Regions from separate parts of the Halorhodospira sp. 9621 genome, predicted to be linked through region 2. Evidence: predicted binding sites of a transcription regulator. Region 2 holds the regulator's gene; each other region holds the start of a gene.
What was found. The regulator FliA, encoded in region 2, starts transcription of late flagellar genes. The targets are predictions, from matches to a motif close to GCTAAAGTTNNNNNNNNNNCNGCCGATA.

Region 1 (5,006 bases), on a different contig from region 2:
CTCATCGGCCGGCCGCAGCGTCGGGCCGGGGCCGTCTCCTTCATCATGGAGGGGACGCACCCCAACGACGTGGCCATGCTCCTCGACGAGCAGGGGATCGCCATCCGCGCCGGTCACCACTGCGCCCAGCCGCTGATGGAGCGCTACGGCGTGCCGGCCACGGCACGGGCGTCGTTCGGCGTCTACAACACCCACGACGAGGTGGAGAGCCTGGTGGTGGCCCTGGAGAAGGTCCGCCGCCTGTTCGGCTGACCGACGCGGCCGGGGCGGTGGCGCCGGCGCCCCGGCCGGTGGCGGCTATGGCTCGTAGAGCATCCGCACCGCCCCCCAGTGTTTGCCCCGGACCTGGATCGGGGCGGAGACGTCGCGGATCAACTCGAAGCGGCCGCCGCCCATGTCCCGCCGGTAGGTCTGCAGCAGGAAGGGTTTCTCGTTGCGCGCCGCCGACTGTGCGGTGCGGTCCTCCCAGATACGCCGCTGCCGGGCGTGGCGGGCGTTCCACTGTGGGTCGTCGGGACGCTGCGGGTGCGAGACGTGGCGATTGTGGGTGGGGATGTAGCCCCGGTTGTCGATGACGAAACACCCGGAGATGTGCGCATCCTCCAGTGGCGGCTCCTGGAGCTCGGGCAGGACCCGATCGGTGAAGGCCACGAACCGCGTCTCATACTGCTGTGGGTCGGTCCCCGGGACCTCGCGGTAGTCGCGGTCGAAGAGGTCCGCCTCGCTGATCTCGCCTTCGCGGATGGCCGCCTCGAAGCGCTCCGACACCTGCCGCGCGACCTCCATGACCCGGACGATGTATGGGGTGTCCTCGGTCTCGACGTCCGAGGCGTTGGCCAGGTTCATCAGCTCCTCGGTGAAAGCGAGGAAGCGGTCGATCTGGGCCCGGCCGCGCTCGAGGTCAGAGTGGGAGGCCTCCAGCTCGGCGGTGTTGTGGTCGAAGCGCTCGATGGTGTGCTCGCTCTGCGTGTCGATCTCCTGGACCGCCTCGGCGATCCGCGCCGATTCGGCATCCACCGACGCCATGGACTGCTCGAGCTGCTCGAACAGGCTCTGCATCTGCCCCGTGGTCTGCTCCACCCGCTGCGCCCGGCGCGTGCTGTGGTGGCCGATGGCGATCAGCTCCTGGGTCTGCTCGGTGAGGTTCTGCAGGGTGCGGTCCATGTCCCCGGTGGCCTCGCTGGTCTGGGCGGCCAGGGACTTGACCTGCTCGGCCACCACGGCGAACCCCTGGCCGGCATCGCCGGCACGGGCTGCCTCGATGGACGCATTGAGGGCGAGCAGGTTGGTCTGCTTGGCGATGGCGCCGATCCCCCGCGCCACCTTGGTGACCCGCTGCATCGCCTCGTTGAGATGCTCCAGGTCGCTCTCGATCTCGCGCACCGAGGTGCTCAGCCCGGCGATCCGCTGCAGAGCATCGCGGATGCGGTCTTCGGAGCGGCGCATGTCGGCCCGCGCTGCACCGGAGACGTGCTGGGCGTTACGGGCCGCCGCGTCGACGACCTTGTTCGCCTCGGACAGGCGCTGGCACGACTCGCGCAGCTCCTGGAACAACCGCGCCTCGCGCTCCATCTGCGCGGCGGTGTCGTCCACGTTGCCGTGCACGTCGGAGACCTCCAGGCCCAGCTGGCTGGTCTCCTCCGAGACGCCGCGGATGGCCTGCGCCAGGGCGTGCTCCCGGGCGTCCCGTCCGGTATCCGCCCGGGGAGCGCCGGAGCGCCCCGGTAGGAAGCCACGGCCCCTCAAGAAATCGATGAACGCCATACCCGCTGCTCCGTCGCTATCGTTCACTCGCCGCCGTAGATCACCCGCAGGCAGGCCCGGACCTGCCCCCCGGCCTGCACCGGTGCGCTGATCTCCTGGACCACCGGCCCCGCGCCGCCGTACTGCAGCCGGTAGGTCTGCAGCAGGTACGGCTCGCGGCTGCGCAGGGCCGAGCGGGTGGGGCGGTCGTCGAGCCGCTGTCCCTGCAGAGCATCGCGCAGGCCGGTCGCGCCGCCCGGCGGCACGGTGGCCGCCAGGCAGTGCCCCTCGGCGTCGCAGATCAGGGCGGCGCGTACGCCGGTTTCTCCCTCGACGAGCTGCTCGAGGGCGGAGCGCGCCTGGGCGGCGATCTGCTCGGCGCCGGCCTCGGCCGGCAGCGTCTCGCCCAGTTCGGCGGCGATCCGGCGGATCCGCCGGATCAGCCGCGTGTCCCGGGTCTCCACCCCGTCGACGGCGGTGCGCCGGATCAGCTCGTGGGCGTGGCGACTGATCTTCTCGGCGCGCTGGTCGGCGGCCTGCAGCGTGTCGGTGGCCCGGCGCACGGTGTCGGCCAGCTCTTCGAGCCCCTCGACGGTGCGCCGGCAGTAGTGGTCGATGGTATGCACCGACTCGCGGACGCGGCCCGAGTCGGTGTCGATATCGGCCATGGCGCTGCCGGCGGTCTCCATGATCTCCTGGATCGCCTCGGTGCCGTCGCGCACCGCCTCGGCCTGCAGCGTGCTTTCGCCGCCTTTCTGGACCAGGCGGTCGATGATGTGGGTCAGCTCGTCGAGGATGGTGTGGATGTCATCGGTGGCGTCGGCGGTCTGCTTGGCCAGCGCCTTGACGTGCTCGGCCACCACGGCGAAGCCGCGGCCGACCTCGCCGGCCCGGTTGGCCTCGATGGTGGCGTTGAGCGCGAGCAGGTTGGTCTGCTTGGCGATGGTGGCGATCTCGCTGGAGACCTTCGAAACGCCCTGCAGCGCCTCGTTGAGGGCACCGAGCTGGCGTTCCACCCGCGTCACCGACTCGGCCAGCTCGCGGATCTCCTCCAGCGCCTTCTGGATCCGGGCCCGTGAGTGCTCCACGTTGCTGCCGGCCTCGGTGGCCACCTGCTGGGCGCGGTCGACGGCCTGGTGGACCACCTCGTTGCTGCGGGCCATGCTGCGGGCGTTGGTGCGCAGGTCGCTGAACGACTCATTCTGCCGCTCGAAGGCGGCGGCCAGGGCGTTGAGGACCTCGGTGATCTGCACCGCCTCAATGCCGATCGCCGAACTGCGCTCGGCCACCTGCTCGGCGACCTCCTGGCGCGAGCGGGTGACCGCGCGGGCGTCGGGGTGTGCGTGTTCCGGGGGCGTGGCCATGCGTTCTTTCCTGGCTGTGGGTGCCGTGCGGCTGCGGATCCCGCCAACGGGCCGCGGTGCCCGCGCGTGCCCCTTATAGCGTGGCGGCTGTCCGGCCGTAAAGCGTCGCGCCGGGTTCCGCCCGGCTCTGGTATCCTTGGCGGCAGCAAAGCCCGGTTCTGTAACGAGGCCCCCGAATGATGCGATGGCGGAAGCTCTCCGCGCTGCCGGCACTGGTCTGCCTGGCGCCGCTGGCCTGCTATGTGCCTCCTGATGACGGCATTGCCGATGGCGGTGGCGACGCGCGCACGCAGGCCGAAGCGCCCCGGCAGGACGACCGGGATGAGGCACAGCAGGAGCAGGGTGGCTGGTGGTCGCAGCCGCAGCCGCAGCAGGAGCCGGAGCAGGAACAGGGGGGCTGGTGGTCGCAGCCACAGTCCGACGCCCGGCAGGAGACCCGGGGCGGTGCCGATGAGATCGCGGCGCTGGCGCAGCAGGCGCGGGAGGCCTACGAGAGGCGCGACTACGACCGGGCGGTACAGCACCTGGAGCAGGCCCTGGACCAGGCGCCGGAGCGGGCGGTGCTGTGGCAGAACCTGGCGGCGGTGCGCTACCAGCAGGGGCACCACCAGCGGGCCGAGGAGCTGGCCCTGCGCGCCGTAGACACCGGCGGCGACGACCTCGCCGTGATGCGCGAGGCGTGGTGGCTGGTGGCGGCGGCGCGCATGGAGCGCGGTGACCGGGGCGGCGCCCGGGACGCGGCCTCCTCGGCGCGAAGTTTCGGTGATACCGGAGACGGTGGCCTTGGCCGATTCTAGGCCGCCCGGGGGAGCCTTCGCCCGGGCCGTGGTCGCCGAACTCGATGTCGGCGGGGCGGTCAGCCGGGCCATCGAAGGGTTCGCCGCGCGCCCGGGGCAGCTGCAGCTTGGCGCCGCGGTGGCCGACACGCTAGCCGACGGCGAGGTGCTGGTGGCCGAGGCGGGCACCGGTATCGGCAAGACCTACGCCTACCTGGTGCCCACGCTCCTCGACGGCCGCCGGGTGATCATCTCCACCGGCACCCGGACCCTGCAGGATCAGCTCTACCACCGCGATCTGCCCCGGGTGCGGGCGGCGCTGCAGGGCGCATCCCCGCAGCCGATGCGCACCGCCCTGCTCAAGGGGCGGGCCAACTACCTGTGCCGTTACCGGCTGCAGCGGGCCGTGGAGGAAGGGCCGTTCACCGCCCCCGACGAGGTCGCGGCCATCCAGACGGCGGCGGAGTGGGCGCGGGCGACGGACAGCGGCGACCTGGCCGAGGCGCCGCAGGGCGTCGAGGGGGTGGCCGAGCGCATCACCGCCACGCCCGAGCGCTGTCTCGGTCAGGGTTGCCCGGCCTACGACACGTGCTTCTTCTACGAGGCTCGCCGGCGTGCCCACGAGGCCGACGTGCTGGTGGTCAACCACCACCTGCTGCTGGCCGACTGGGCGGTGAAGGATGCCGGCTACGGGGCCGTGCTGCCCGAGGCGGAAGCGGTGATCCTCGACGAGGCCCACCTGCTCCCGGACACGGCCGCGCGTTTCTTCGGTCACTCGGTCTCGGCGCGGGCGATCCGCGATCTGGTTCGCGATGTGCGTATCGCCGACCGGCGCGAAGCTGGCGACATGCCGGATTTGCGCGCGGCCATCGATACCCTGGAGGCGGCGGTCGCCGGGCTGCGCCTGGCCCTGGAAGGGGGGGAGCAGCGGGATGCCTGGTACACGGTGGCCGAATCGGGGGGCGCCGAGGCGGCCGAAGCCCTGCGCGGGGCAGCGGCTGGCCTGCAGCAAGCCCTCGCTCTGGTGGCCGAGCGTGGCCCCGAGCTGGAGGCGTGCCACCGGCGCGCCGGTGAGCTGGAGGAGGCCCTCGGCTGCTTCCTCGCCCCCGCGGAGGGCGAGGTC
Region 2 (5,006 bases):
GAGGTCCCGGATGACCGGCAGGTGCGCATCATCGCCAACGTCGGTCAGGGGCAGGAGGAATCGGGCAAGCAGGGGTAACGCACCATGCGAATCAAGCGAATCTTCGCCGCCAATACCCGCGAGGCGCTGCGCAAGGTCAAGGAGCAGCACGGCCCGGATGCCGTGGTGATCTCGTCGCGCAATGTCGACGGCGGCGTCGAGGTGATCTCGGCGGTGGACTACGACGAGCGCGCCGTTCAGGCGGCGGCCCGCGCGCAGGATCCGCGGGCCGCCGAGATCCCGCCCCTGGACGGCTCGCCGGGCCCGCGCCCCGGTGAGCCGGACCTGCCCGCCGCCGAGGACGAGCCGTCCGGGCAGGCGGAGCCGGCCGAGGATGAGGCCGGCCGTGCTCGCGAGGCGGCACTGGCCCGCCTGCGCAGTCTGCGCGCCGGTGGTGCGGTGGCCGACGACGCCCTGCCGCAGCGTGAGGGGGGCGGCCCGTCCCGCGGGCGGCCGCGCATCGACACCGGCGCGGCGGAGCGGGCCCGTGCCAACGCGGCCGCCCATCGCAGTTCCGGCCAGGAGCGCAGCGGCGGCGAGCGCCGCGAGCCGCGTATCGATCTGCGCGTCGGCGGCGCCGACGAGGACGCCGAACTGTTCGACGCCCTCAGCCGCGAGCACCAGGAGGTGGAGCGCAAGCGCGCCGAGCAGCCGCGACGCGAGCCGGCCTCCCGGCCGGCGCGTGGTCGGGGCGGGGCGGCCAGCGGCGGCGAGCCCGGTGGCGACCGGGGCCAGGGGCTCGGCGGGGTCGAGCACGCCGCCGCCATGGGGGCCGCCGCCGAGGCGGCCAGCGCCGGCAACCAGGAGGGCCCGTCTACCGGGGGTGGCTCCGGTGCGAGCCGCCGTCGCGTCGAGGAGGAGCCGGCCTTCCAGGAGATGCGCGAGGAGATCCGCACCCTGCGCAGCCTCTTCGAGAACCAGCTCTCGCTGCTCGAGTGGAACCGCATGGGTCACCGCCACCCGGCCCGAGCCACGGTGATCAAACGGCTCACGGATCTCGGCATGGGCACCGAAGTCAGCCGCAAGCTGGCCGATCACATTGGCGGCGACGAGAACCCCGACACCGCCTTCCGCAAGGCGCTGGCCCTGATCGCCCGGCACCTGCCCATCGCCGGCGACGAGATCGTCGACCGCGGCGGGGTCTACGCCCTGGTCGGCCCCACCGGCGTCGGCAAGACCACCACGGTGGCCAAGCTGGCGGCGCGCTACGCCCTGCGCCACGGCCGCGAGCAGGTGGCACTGGTGAGCACCGACAACTACCGGGTCGGCGCCCAGGACCAGCTGCTGACCTACGCCCGCATCCTCGATGTGCCCGTCTACACCGCCACCAACCGCCATGAGCTGCGGACCATCGTCGACGATCTGATGGACCGCGGCCTGGTGCTCATCGACACCGTGGGCATGAGCCAGCGCGACGTGCGTCTGGCCGAGCAGTTCAAGACCCTGGGCAGCGCCGAGGGGCTGGTGAAGACCTACCTGGTGCTCTCAGCGGCCACCCAGATGGCGACGCTGACCGAATCGGTCAGCGCCTTCGCCGGCGCCGAGCCGGTGGGCTGCATCTTCACCAAGGTCGACGAGGCCTCCAGCCTGGGCGGGGCGATGACCTGCGCCCTGCGCACCAAGCTGCCTATCGCCTATCTGGCCGTGGGGCAGCGGGTGCCGGAAGACCTTCAGGCGGCCAGGGGTGATACACTCGTGCACCGGGCGTGTGCGCTGCTGGACGAGCACGTTCAGGAGGCCGACGAGGAAGCCCTGGCATTGGCTCTCGGTGGGGGAGGCGCATGTTCCTGACAGAGCCAGGCCTCGATCAGGCGGCGGGGTTGCGCAGGATGGCGAAAACCAGACCGGTCAAGGTGGTCGCCGTCACCGGCGGCAAAGGCGGGGTCGGCAAGACCAACGTCTCCGTGAATCTGGCCACTGCGCTCAGTCGCATGGGCCAGGAGGTGATGCTCTTCGACGCCGATCTGGGGCTGGCCAACGTCGACGTGGCCCTGGGCCTGTCGCCCAAGCTCAACCTCTCCCACGTGCTCGCCGGCGAGGCGAGCCTCGATGAGGTCCTCGTCGAGGCCCCCGGCGGCTTTACCATCGTGCCCGCCTCTTCGGGCACCCAGCGCATGGCCGAGCTCACCGCCGCCGAGCACGCCGGGCTGATCCGCTGCTTCAGCGAGCTCCAGCGCGAGGTGGATGTGCTGCTCGTCGACACCGCGGCGGGCATCTCCGAGAGCGTGGTCAGCTTCGTGCGCGCCTGCCGCGAACTGGTCATCGTCGCCTGCAATGAGCCCTCGTCGATCACCGATGCCTACGCCCTGATCAAGGTCCTCAACCGCTACGGGGTCGAGCGCTTCCACCTGGTCGCCAACCGCGTGCGCAGCCGCCGCGAGGGGCAGATGCTGCACCAGAAGCTGGCCGTGGCCACCGAGCGCTTCCTCGACCTGAACCTGGACTTCATCGGCGCCATCCCGGAGGATGATCGCCTACGCCGGGCGGTGCAGAAGCAGCAGCCGGTGGTCGAGACCTACCCGAACAGCCCCTCGGCGCGGGCGTTCGGTGATCTGGCGCGGCGAATCGACGCGTGGCCGACCCCCTCGGGGGCCACCGGGAACCTGGAGTTCTTCGTCGAGCGACTGATCGAATACAGCAGCATGGGGGGAGAGGTGACCTGATGAATGGTCACGCGATGTACACCGCGGTGGCACAGCAGGGCGACGAGGATCTGGTCACCCGCCACGCCTCGCTGGTCAAGCGGATCGCCCACCATCTGGCCAGCCGCCTGCCGCCGAGCGTGCAGCTCGAGGACCTGATCCAGGCCGGTATGATCGGCCTGCTCGAGGCGGCGCGCCAGTACGACTCCTCCCAGGGGGCGAGCTTCCAGACCTACGCCGGCATCCGCATCCGCGGCGCCATGCTCGACGAGATGCGCCGGCTCGACTGGACGCCGCGTTCGGTCCACCGCAAGGGCCGCGAGGTGGCCGAAGCCATCCGCAGCATCGAGCACCGGACCGGGCGGGATGCCCGCGACCACGAGGTGGCCGAGGCCCTGGGGATCTCGGTGGCGGAATACCACAATATCCTGCAGGATGTGTCCTCGGCGAAGGTCTTCAGCATCGACCAGGAGGATCCGGGCACCGGCGAGCCCCACGAGCCCGCCGGGCACGACCCCGGCCCCCTGGCCATGCTGCAGGACGAGGCGTTCCAGGGCGAGCTGGCCGAGGCGATCCGGGAGCTGCCCGAGCGCGAGCGCCTGGTCATGGCGCTCTACTACGATGAGGAACTCAACCTGCGTGAGATCGGCGAGGTGCTCGGGGTCTCGGAGTCGCGGGTCAGCCAGATCCACGGCCGGATCATGCTCAAGCTGCGCAACCGTCTCGGGGAGTGGCGGCGCGAGCAGCAGGAACGAACGGCGTAGCACGGCTTTGGCAAGGCCTCGAGATAGGGGGGCAATGTGGCAGCGGACAAGAACATGAAGATCCTCGTTGTGGACGATTTCTCCACGATGAGGCGGATCATCAAGAACCTGTTGCGCGAACTCGGCTACAACAACGTGGTCGAGGCCGACGACGGCAACACGGCGCTGCCCATCCTGCAGAAGGGCGGGATCGACTTTCTGATCACCGACTGGAACATGCCGGGCATGACCGGTCTGGAACTGCTCAAGCACGTCCGTGCCGACGCCAATCTCAAGGACCTGCCCACGCTGATGGTCACCGCCGAGGCCAAGCGCGAGCAGATCATGGAGGCGGCGCAGGCCGGGGTGAACGGCTACATCGTCAAGCCCTTCACCGCGGCGACGCTGCGCGAGAAGATCGACAAGATCTTCGAGCGGGTCCAGGCAGGCGGGGGATGAGCAGCATGCGCCGGGAGCAGGGCAGCAGCGGCGCCGACCTCGAGGCGTACCGCCGCGCCGCGCAGCAGTTACTGGAGCACGTCGACGCCGGGGACAGCGAGGGTGCCCAGACGGTCATCGACGACCTGACCCACCTGCGGGAGACCGAGCTCTTCCGCGAGCTGGGGACGCTGACCCGGGATCTGCACGAGGCGATCAAGGCGTTCAACTACGACGAGCGCCTGGCCGATATCACCTCCCAGGAGATCCCCGATGCCCGCGAGCGCCTGAACTACGTCATCACGATGACCGAGCAGGCCGCCCACCGCACCCTGACGGTGATCGAGGGCAGTGCGCCGCTGGCGCAGGAGCTGGCCGAGGAGGGGGCACGGCTGGCGGAGCGCTGGCAGGCCTTCCAGCGCCGCGAGCTCAATGTCGAGGACTTCCGCGAGCTCTCCCGCGAGCTGGATGGCTTCCTCAACCGGGTCCAGGCAGACAGCCGGCAGATCAGCGATCAGCTCAACGAGGCGTTGATGGCCCAGGACTACCAGGACCTGACCGGGCAGATCATCCGCAAGGTCATCGCCCTGGTCGAGGAGGTCGAGTCGAACCTGGTCCAGCTGGTGCGCATCTCCGGGCAGCGCTTCGAGGAGGAAGGCCAGCAGCCCTCCACCCGGCCGGCCGAGGACGCCGAGGTGGCCAGCGAGCGGATGCGCCGCGGCGAGGGGCCGACCATGCCCGGCAAGGGTGGCGACGACGTGGTCAGCGGGCAGGACGAAGTGGACGATCTTCTGTCGAGCCTGGGGTTTTAGCCCGGGCACCGAGAAGCCCAACAACAGCGGAGGCCGAGCATGGCCATCGACCTCGACGACGACATCGTGCAGGACTTCCTGGTCGAGTCTCGGGAGATCCTCGACCGGCTGGGCGAGCAGCTGGTGGATCTGGAGCAGCACGGCGAGGACCAGGATCTGCTCAATTCGGTCTTCCGCGGCTTCCACACCATCAAGGGGGGCGCCGGGTTCCTCGGGCTCGATCCGCTGGTTGAGGTCTGCCACCGCACCGAGGACGTCTTCAACCTGCTGCGCAATGGCGAGAAGCAGGTCTCGCCGGAGCTGATGGACACCGTCCTGCGCGCGCTCGATGT
Region 3 (5,006 bases), on a different contig from region 2:
AACCGGCGTGTCCGCCATGCGCGCCGACCGGGCCGAGACCCAGGCGGTAGAGTTTGACGGCTTGGGTGAGGGCGAGCGCGGTCAGCTGCGTATCAACGACCACGCCATCGAGCTTGACGAGAGCGTCACGGACATCGGCGAACTGGCCGCCCGGGTTAACGACCGGGCCTCGGAGACCGGGGTGCGCCTGGAGAACGGGGAAAACGGCTGGTCCTTCGTCTCCAACAGCGACTTCGAGCTCGAGTACTTCTCGGACGACGCCGAAGATGCCATCGGTGTTGGTGGGACCGAGATCGGCCAGGGGCTGGATCGCGCCGACGAGGAGAGCACCGGGCTCATCGTCGAGCGCGGCATCACCCTCTCCACCGAGATCGGCGGCGAGCTGCGGGTCGAACCGGTGGATGGCGACGACGATGCAGACCTGGGGCAGATCGGCCTGAAGAACTGGCAGCCCGGCGATGACTACGAGGACCTGCAGGCGGAGGCGTACACCATCGGCGGGGTCGACCCGGTTGATGTGCGCACCCGCGAGACCGCTTCCGATACCATCGTGGCGGTGGACTTCGCCCTGCAGCAGATCAACAACACCCGGGCCGATCTGGGCGCGATCCAGAGCCGTTTTGACGCCACCATCAACAACCTGAACATCTCCTCGGAGAACCTGAGCGCATCCCGCTCGCGGATCCTGGATGCCGACTTCGCCGAGGAGACGGCCGAGATGACAAGGACGCAGATCCTGCAACAGGCGGGGACCTCGGTGCTGGGTCAGGCCAACGAGATCCCGCAGCAAGTGGCACAGCTGTTGCAGCAGTAACGACGGCCGGGACCTCCGGGGAGCCTTCCGGAACCCGGCCCAGGGGCCTGGTAGCAGGGCCGGTCGGGAGGCTGTATGAGTGAAATGCACAAGGTGAGTTCCGTGACCAGCAGCATCAACTGGTCGCGGCCAACCGAGCAGGGGGACGGGGGGCGCCTTGCCCCCGAGCAGGACACGGCAGCACCGGTCCCCGCCGCCGAGACGGAAGAGCGCTCCCGCGTGCCGTTGTCCGAGCTCGAGCCGCTGGATCACTTCAAGGCGGAGGATCCCCAGGCGCTTGCCCGGGCGGTGGAGCGCATGGAGCAATTCATGCAGCGCGTCGGCCGGGACCTGGAGTTCCGGGTCGACGACAACACCGGCAAGACGGTGGTCACTGTCTACGTCCGCGGCACCGACGACGTGGTCCGTCAGATCCCCCCGGAAGAGATGCTGGCCATCGCTGCGCGCATGCGCGAGGTTCAGGGGCTGCTCTTCAACGGGGAGGCCTGAGCGTGGCCGGAACGCATCCGCCGCCGGAAGGGTCCACCGGGCAGGCCCGCTAGCGATACCTCGAGAGGTGACCCGATATGGTCTCACCGCTGGATCAGATGCCGAACATGCCGAGCCAGATGGACGTCGGCTCCGGCATCGACACTAACAAGATGGTCCAAGACCTGGTCCAGGCCGAGCGGGCACCCACGGAGCAGCGCCTGGGCCGGCGCGAGGAAGAACTGCAGGAGAAGCTCGAGGCCCTGGGGCAGATGCGAGGGGTCATCGGCGAACTCCAGGAGGCCGTCCAGGGGCTGGGCGATCCCGGCGCTTACTCCGGCATCGATGCGGAATCGAGCAACACCAGTGTGGCCGGGGTCTCGGCCAGCGAGGAGGCGCGCCCGGGCCAGTACGACGTGGAGGTGGAGCAGCTGGCGCGGACCCAGCGCATCGCCACGGCCAGCGGCGTGTTCGAGGACAGCGCCGATCCGGTCGGCACCGGCCGGCTGATGATCACCGACGGCCAGGGCAACGAGCAGGCGGTCACCATCGACGAGGAGTCGGCCACCCTGCTCGGCATCCGCGACGCCATCAATGCCCAGGCCGAGGGCGTGCGCGCCTCGGTGGTCGATGATGGCGCCGGGCCGCGGCTGGCCCTGGCTACCGAGCAGACCGGTCAGACCAATGCCATTACCCAGATCCGCGCCGAGCAGGATCCGGAAGCGGACGAGGGCGATCTCTCCGCCCTGCAGTACAACGTCGCCGATCCCCAGACCGGCGAGCCCGCCGGCGCCTTTCAGGAGATCCGCCCGGCCAGCGACGCCGTAGTCACCATCGACGGCATGCGCGTCACCCGCCCTGAGAACCGCATCGAGGGGGCCATCGAGGGCGCCACCATCAGCCTCCAGGACGAGGGGCGCAGCCGCATCTCCATCGAACAGCAGACCGGGCTGGCCGAAGAGAATATCCAGCGTCTGGTCGACTCGTTCAATCAGGTCCGGGCGCAGCTCAACCAGCTCTCGGACTACGACCCCGAGACCGAGAAGGCCGGCCCGCTGCAGGGGGACCATACCCTGCGCAACCTCCTCTCGCAGCTGAGCCGGTCCCTCAACGAGCCAGTGGAGGCCCTGGACGGGGCGCCGATTTCATCGTTGGGGGATCTCGGTGTGCGCACCAACCGGGACGGCACCCTGGAACTCGATGGCGAGCGCCTGCAACAGATGGTTGGCAAGCACTCGGAGCTGGTCACGCGCATGATGACTGACCCGGAAAGCGGGGTGATGTCGCGGTTGGAGGGGGTGCTCGACAACGCCCTCGGCCGCGACAGCGTGATCGACATGCGCACCGAGGGGGTCGAGCGCCGCCTCGACGGTATCGCCGACGATCGCGAGCGCCTCGACCGGCGCATGGAGCGGCGCGAGGAGCAGCTGCGCAGCCAGTTCTCGCGGATGGACTCGCGGGTCGCTGAACTCAATCAGACCTCGGAGTTCCTCGAGCAGCGCCTGGCGGCCATGAACAGTCGGGATTAAGCGGTCAGAAGCTTCCGGAACGGAGGTTCCGCCCTCAAGGATCATGGGTAGCAGCCGCTAAAAGGATAGAGCGCGAACCAACTACCCCCAAGAGTAGGAACGGGATATGAGCATGCATCGCGGCATAAACCAATACCAACAAGTCGGGACCTACTCCAGCACGGCCTACGCCGACCCTTACCGGTTGGTGCAGTTGCTCATGGACGGGTTCCTCGACCGAGTCGCCCAGGCCCGCGGCGCCATGGAGCGCCAGGAGATCGCCCTCAAGGGCGAGCTGATCAGCAAGTCCATCTCCATCCTGGACGGCCTGCGTTCCGGGCTCGACCACGAGCGCGGTGCCGAGATCGCCGGCAACCTCGAGGAGCTCTACACCTACATGCAGCGCCGCCTGGTGGAGGCGAACGCCCAGAACGAGGTCCAGCACCTTGATGAGGTCGCCTCGTTGATGCGCGAGATCAAGAGCGCCTGGGACGCTATCCCGCCGGAGGTGCGTACCCGCGACGCTGCCGAGGCGGCCGCCGCCCGCGGCCAGTAGGGGGGCGCGTGGGCGGCGGCAGCGCCAAGGGCGGCGACGGGCGGGCGGCGGTGGCCGCCTCGGCCCGACGCCTGCTGGAGCTGTCCCGGCAGATGCGCCGTTGCGCAGAGGCCGGGGACTGGGACGGGGTCATGGAGCGCAATGGACTGCGCGAGGCGCATGCCCGCGGGTTGCCCGAAGACCCGGACCACCCCGGCGCTGACCTGGCTCGCCGCGCGCTGGCCCAATCGCTCGAGTGCGACCGCGCGGTCCGGGCGCTGATGGAGGCCGAGCGCGATCGCCTCGGCGCCGCCTCGCGCGACGAGCAGCACCACCGCGAGGTCCACGACGCCTACTCGCGCTGTTCCGGCTAGGAAACACCTTGCCGGCGGCTGTGTCGTTTTTTTGACGGCCTAGTTAACCCGGCGTAAACTCGCCCCCTCGCAGACAGGCGATCCGTCATCGGAGGGGAGCGTTGGTTCAGGTCCTGGTGGTCGACAGCGACGCGGAGCGCCGGTCGGGTGTCGAGACGGTGCTGCAATTCCTTGAACACGAACCCATCCCCGCCGAGGCCGGCGATGCCGGCGGCGCCGCTACCCGCCACCCTGGGCTGGCCGCGGCGCTGGTGGGCATCGACGGACAGGAGCGCGCCTGCCTGCAGCGGCTCGTCGATAGCCGGCCCGAGCTGCCCGTCTTTCTCATTGCGCCGGATGCCGATGCGCGGCGCCGTGGCGGTGATCCGCAGCACGGTGTCCTCGGGGTGCTCGATCTGCCGCTGCGTCAGGGCCAGCTCACCGCCGCCCTGCGTCAGGCCCTGAGCCACAACGTCCGCCACCGCGAGCACGGTGCCGCCGGGCGGGCGCCGCGGCTGGCCGGCGAGAGCCGCGGTGTGCAGCGGGTTACCAGCCTCATCGAGCAGGTGGCCGACACCGACGCCAGCGTGCTGATCCTCGGTGAGTCGGGCACCGGCAAGGAGGTGGTGGCGCGCAACATCCACGCGCGCTCCTCCCGTCGGGCCAGACCCTTTGTGCCGATCAACTGCGGGGCCATCCCCGCCGACCTGCTCGAGAGCGAGCTCTTCGGGCACGAGAAGGGTGCGTTTACCGGCGCCATCAGCGCCCGGCAGGGCCGTTTCGAGATGGCCCAGGGCGGCACGGTCTTCCTCGACGAGATCGGGGACATGAGCATGCACATGCAGGTCAAGCTGCTGCGCGTGCTCCAGGAGCGGACGTTCGAGCGGGTCGGCTCCAACAAGCCCATCCACGCCGACGTTCGGGTCATCGCCGCCACCCACCGCAACCTCGACACGGGGATCCGGGACGGCAGCTTCCGCGAGGATCTGTTCTACCGGCTCAACGTCTTCCCCATCGAGATCCCGGCCCTGCGCGAGCGCCCCGGGGATATCCCGGTGCTCGTCGAGGAGATCATCCGGCGTATCGAGGACGAGGGGCGGGGTTCGGTGCGGGTCAGCCCGGCGGCCATGTCCTGCCTGTCGGCCTACCACTGGCCGGGCAACGTGCGTGAGCTGGCCAACGTGGTCGAGCGTCTGGCCATCCTTTGCCCCTACGGCGAGGTGGGGGTCGAAGACCTGCCCCGGAAGATCCGGGAGGCGGCCCGCGAGGAGCTGGAGGATGGCGGCGCGCCGGCGGGCGCGCCGGAGCCCGTCAACGGACAGGCCGGG

Region 1: the regulator FliA is predicted to act here: its motif matches at 3,245-3,272, upstream of LRF89_RS08325 (methyl-accepting chemotaxis protein).
Region 3: the regulator FliA is predicted to act here: its motif matches at 2,844-2,871, upstream of fliS (flagellar export chaperone FliS).

What each region holds. Positions count from the first base shown of each region.
Region 1 covers NZ_JAJNRD010000015.1:17,345-22,350, forward strand. The annotation lists gene LRF89_RS08315 (aminotransferase class V-fold PLP-dependent enzyme) at 1-252, shown strand, start outside; gene LRF89_RS08320 (methyl-accepting chemotaxis protein) at 298-1,764, opposite strand; gene LRF89_RS08325 (methyl-accepting chemotaxis protein) at 1,788-3,107, opposite strand; gene LRF89_RS08330 (tetratricopeptide repeat protein) at 3,284-3,904, shown strand; gene LRF89_RS08335 (ATP-dependent DNA helicase) at 3,891-5,006, shown strand, end outside.
Region 2 covers NZ_JAJNRD010000020.1:27,623-32,628, reverse strand. The annotation lists gene flhA (flagellar biosynthesis protein FlhA) at 1-78, shown strand, start outside; gene flhF (flagellar biosynthesis protein FlhF) at 85-1,830, shown strand; gene LRF89_RS09700 (MinD/ParA family protein) at 1,869-2,702, shown strand; gene LRF89_RS09695 (RNA polymerase sigma factor FliA) at 2,702-3,445, shown strand; gene cheY (chemotaxis response regulator CheY) at 3,500-3,883, shown strand; gene LRF89_RS09685 (protein phosphatase CheZ) at 3,889-4,674, shown strand; gene LRF89_RS09680 (chemotaxis protein CheA) at 4,714-5,006, shown strand, end outside.
Region 3 covers NZ_JAJNRD010000015.1:46,393-51,398, forward strand. The annotation lists gene LRF89_RS08460 (flagellin N-terminal helical domain-containing protein) at 1-814, shown strand, start outside; gene LRF89_RS08465 (flagellar protein FlaG) at 890-1,303, shown strand; gene fliD (flagellar filament capping protein FliD) at 1,381-2,811, shown strand; gene fliS (flagellar export chaperone FliS) at 2,924-3,346, shown strand; gene LRF89_RS08480 (flagellar protein FliT) at 3,355-3,699, shown strand; gene LRF89_RS08485 (sigma-54 dependent transcriptional regulator) at 3,801-5,006, shown strand, end outside.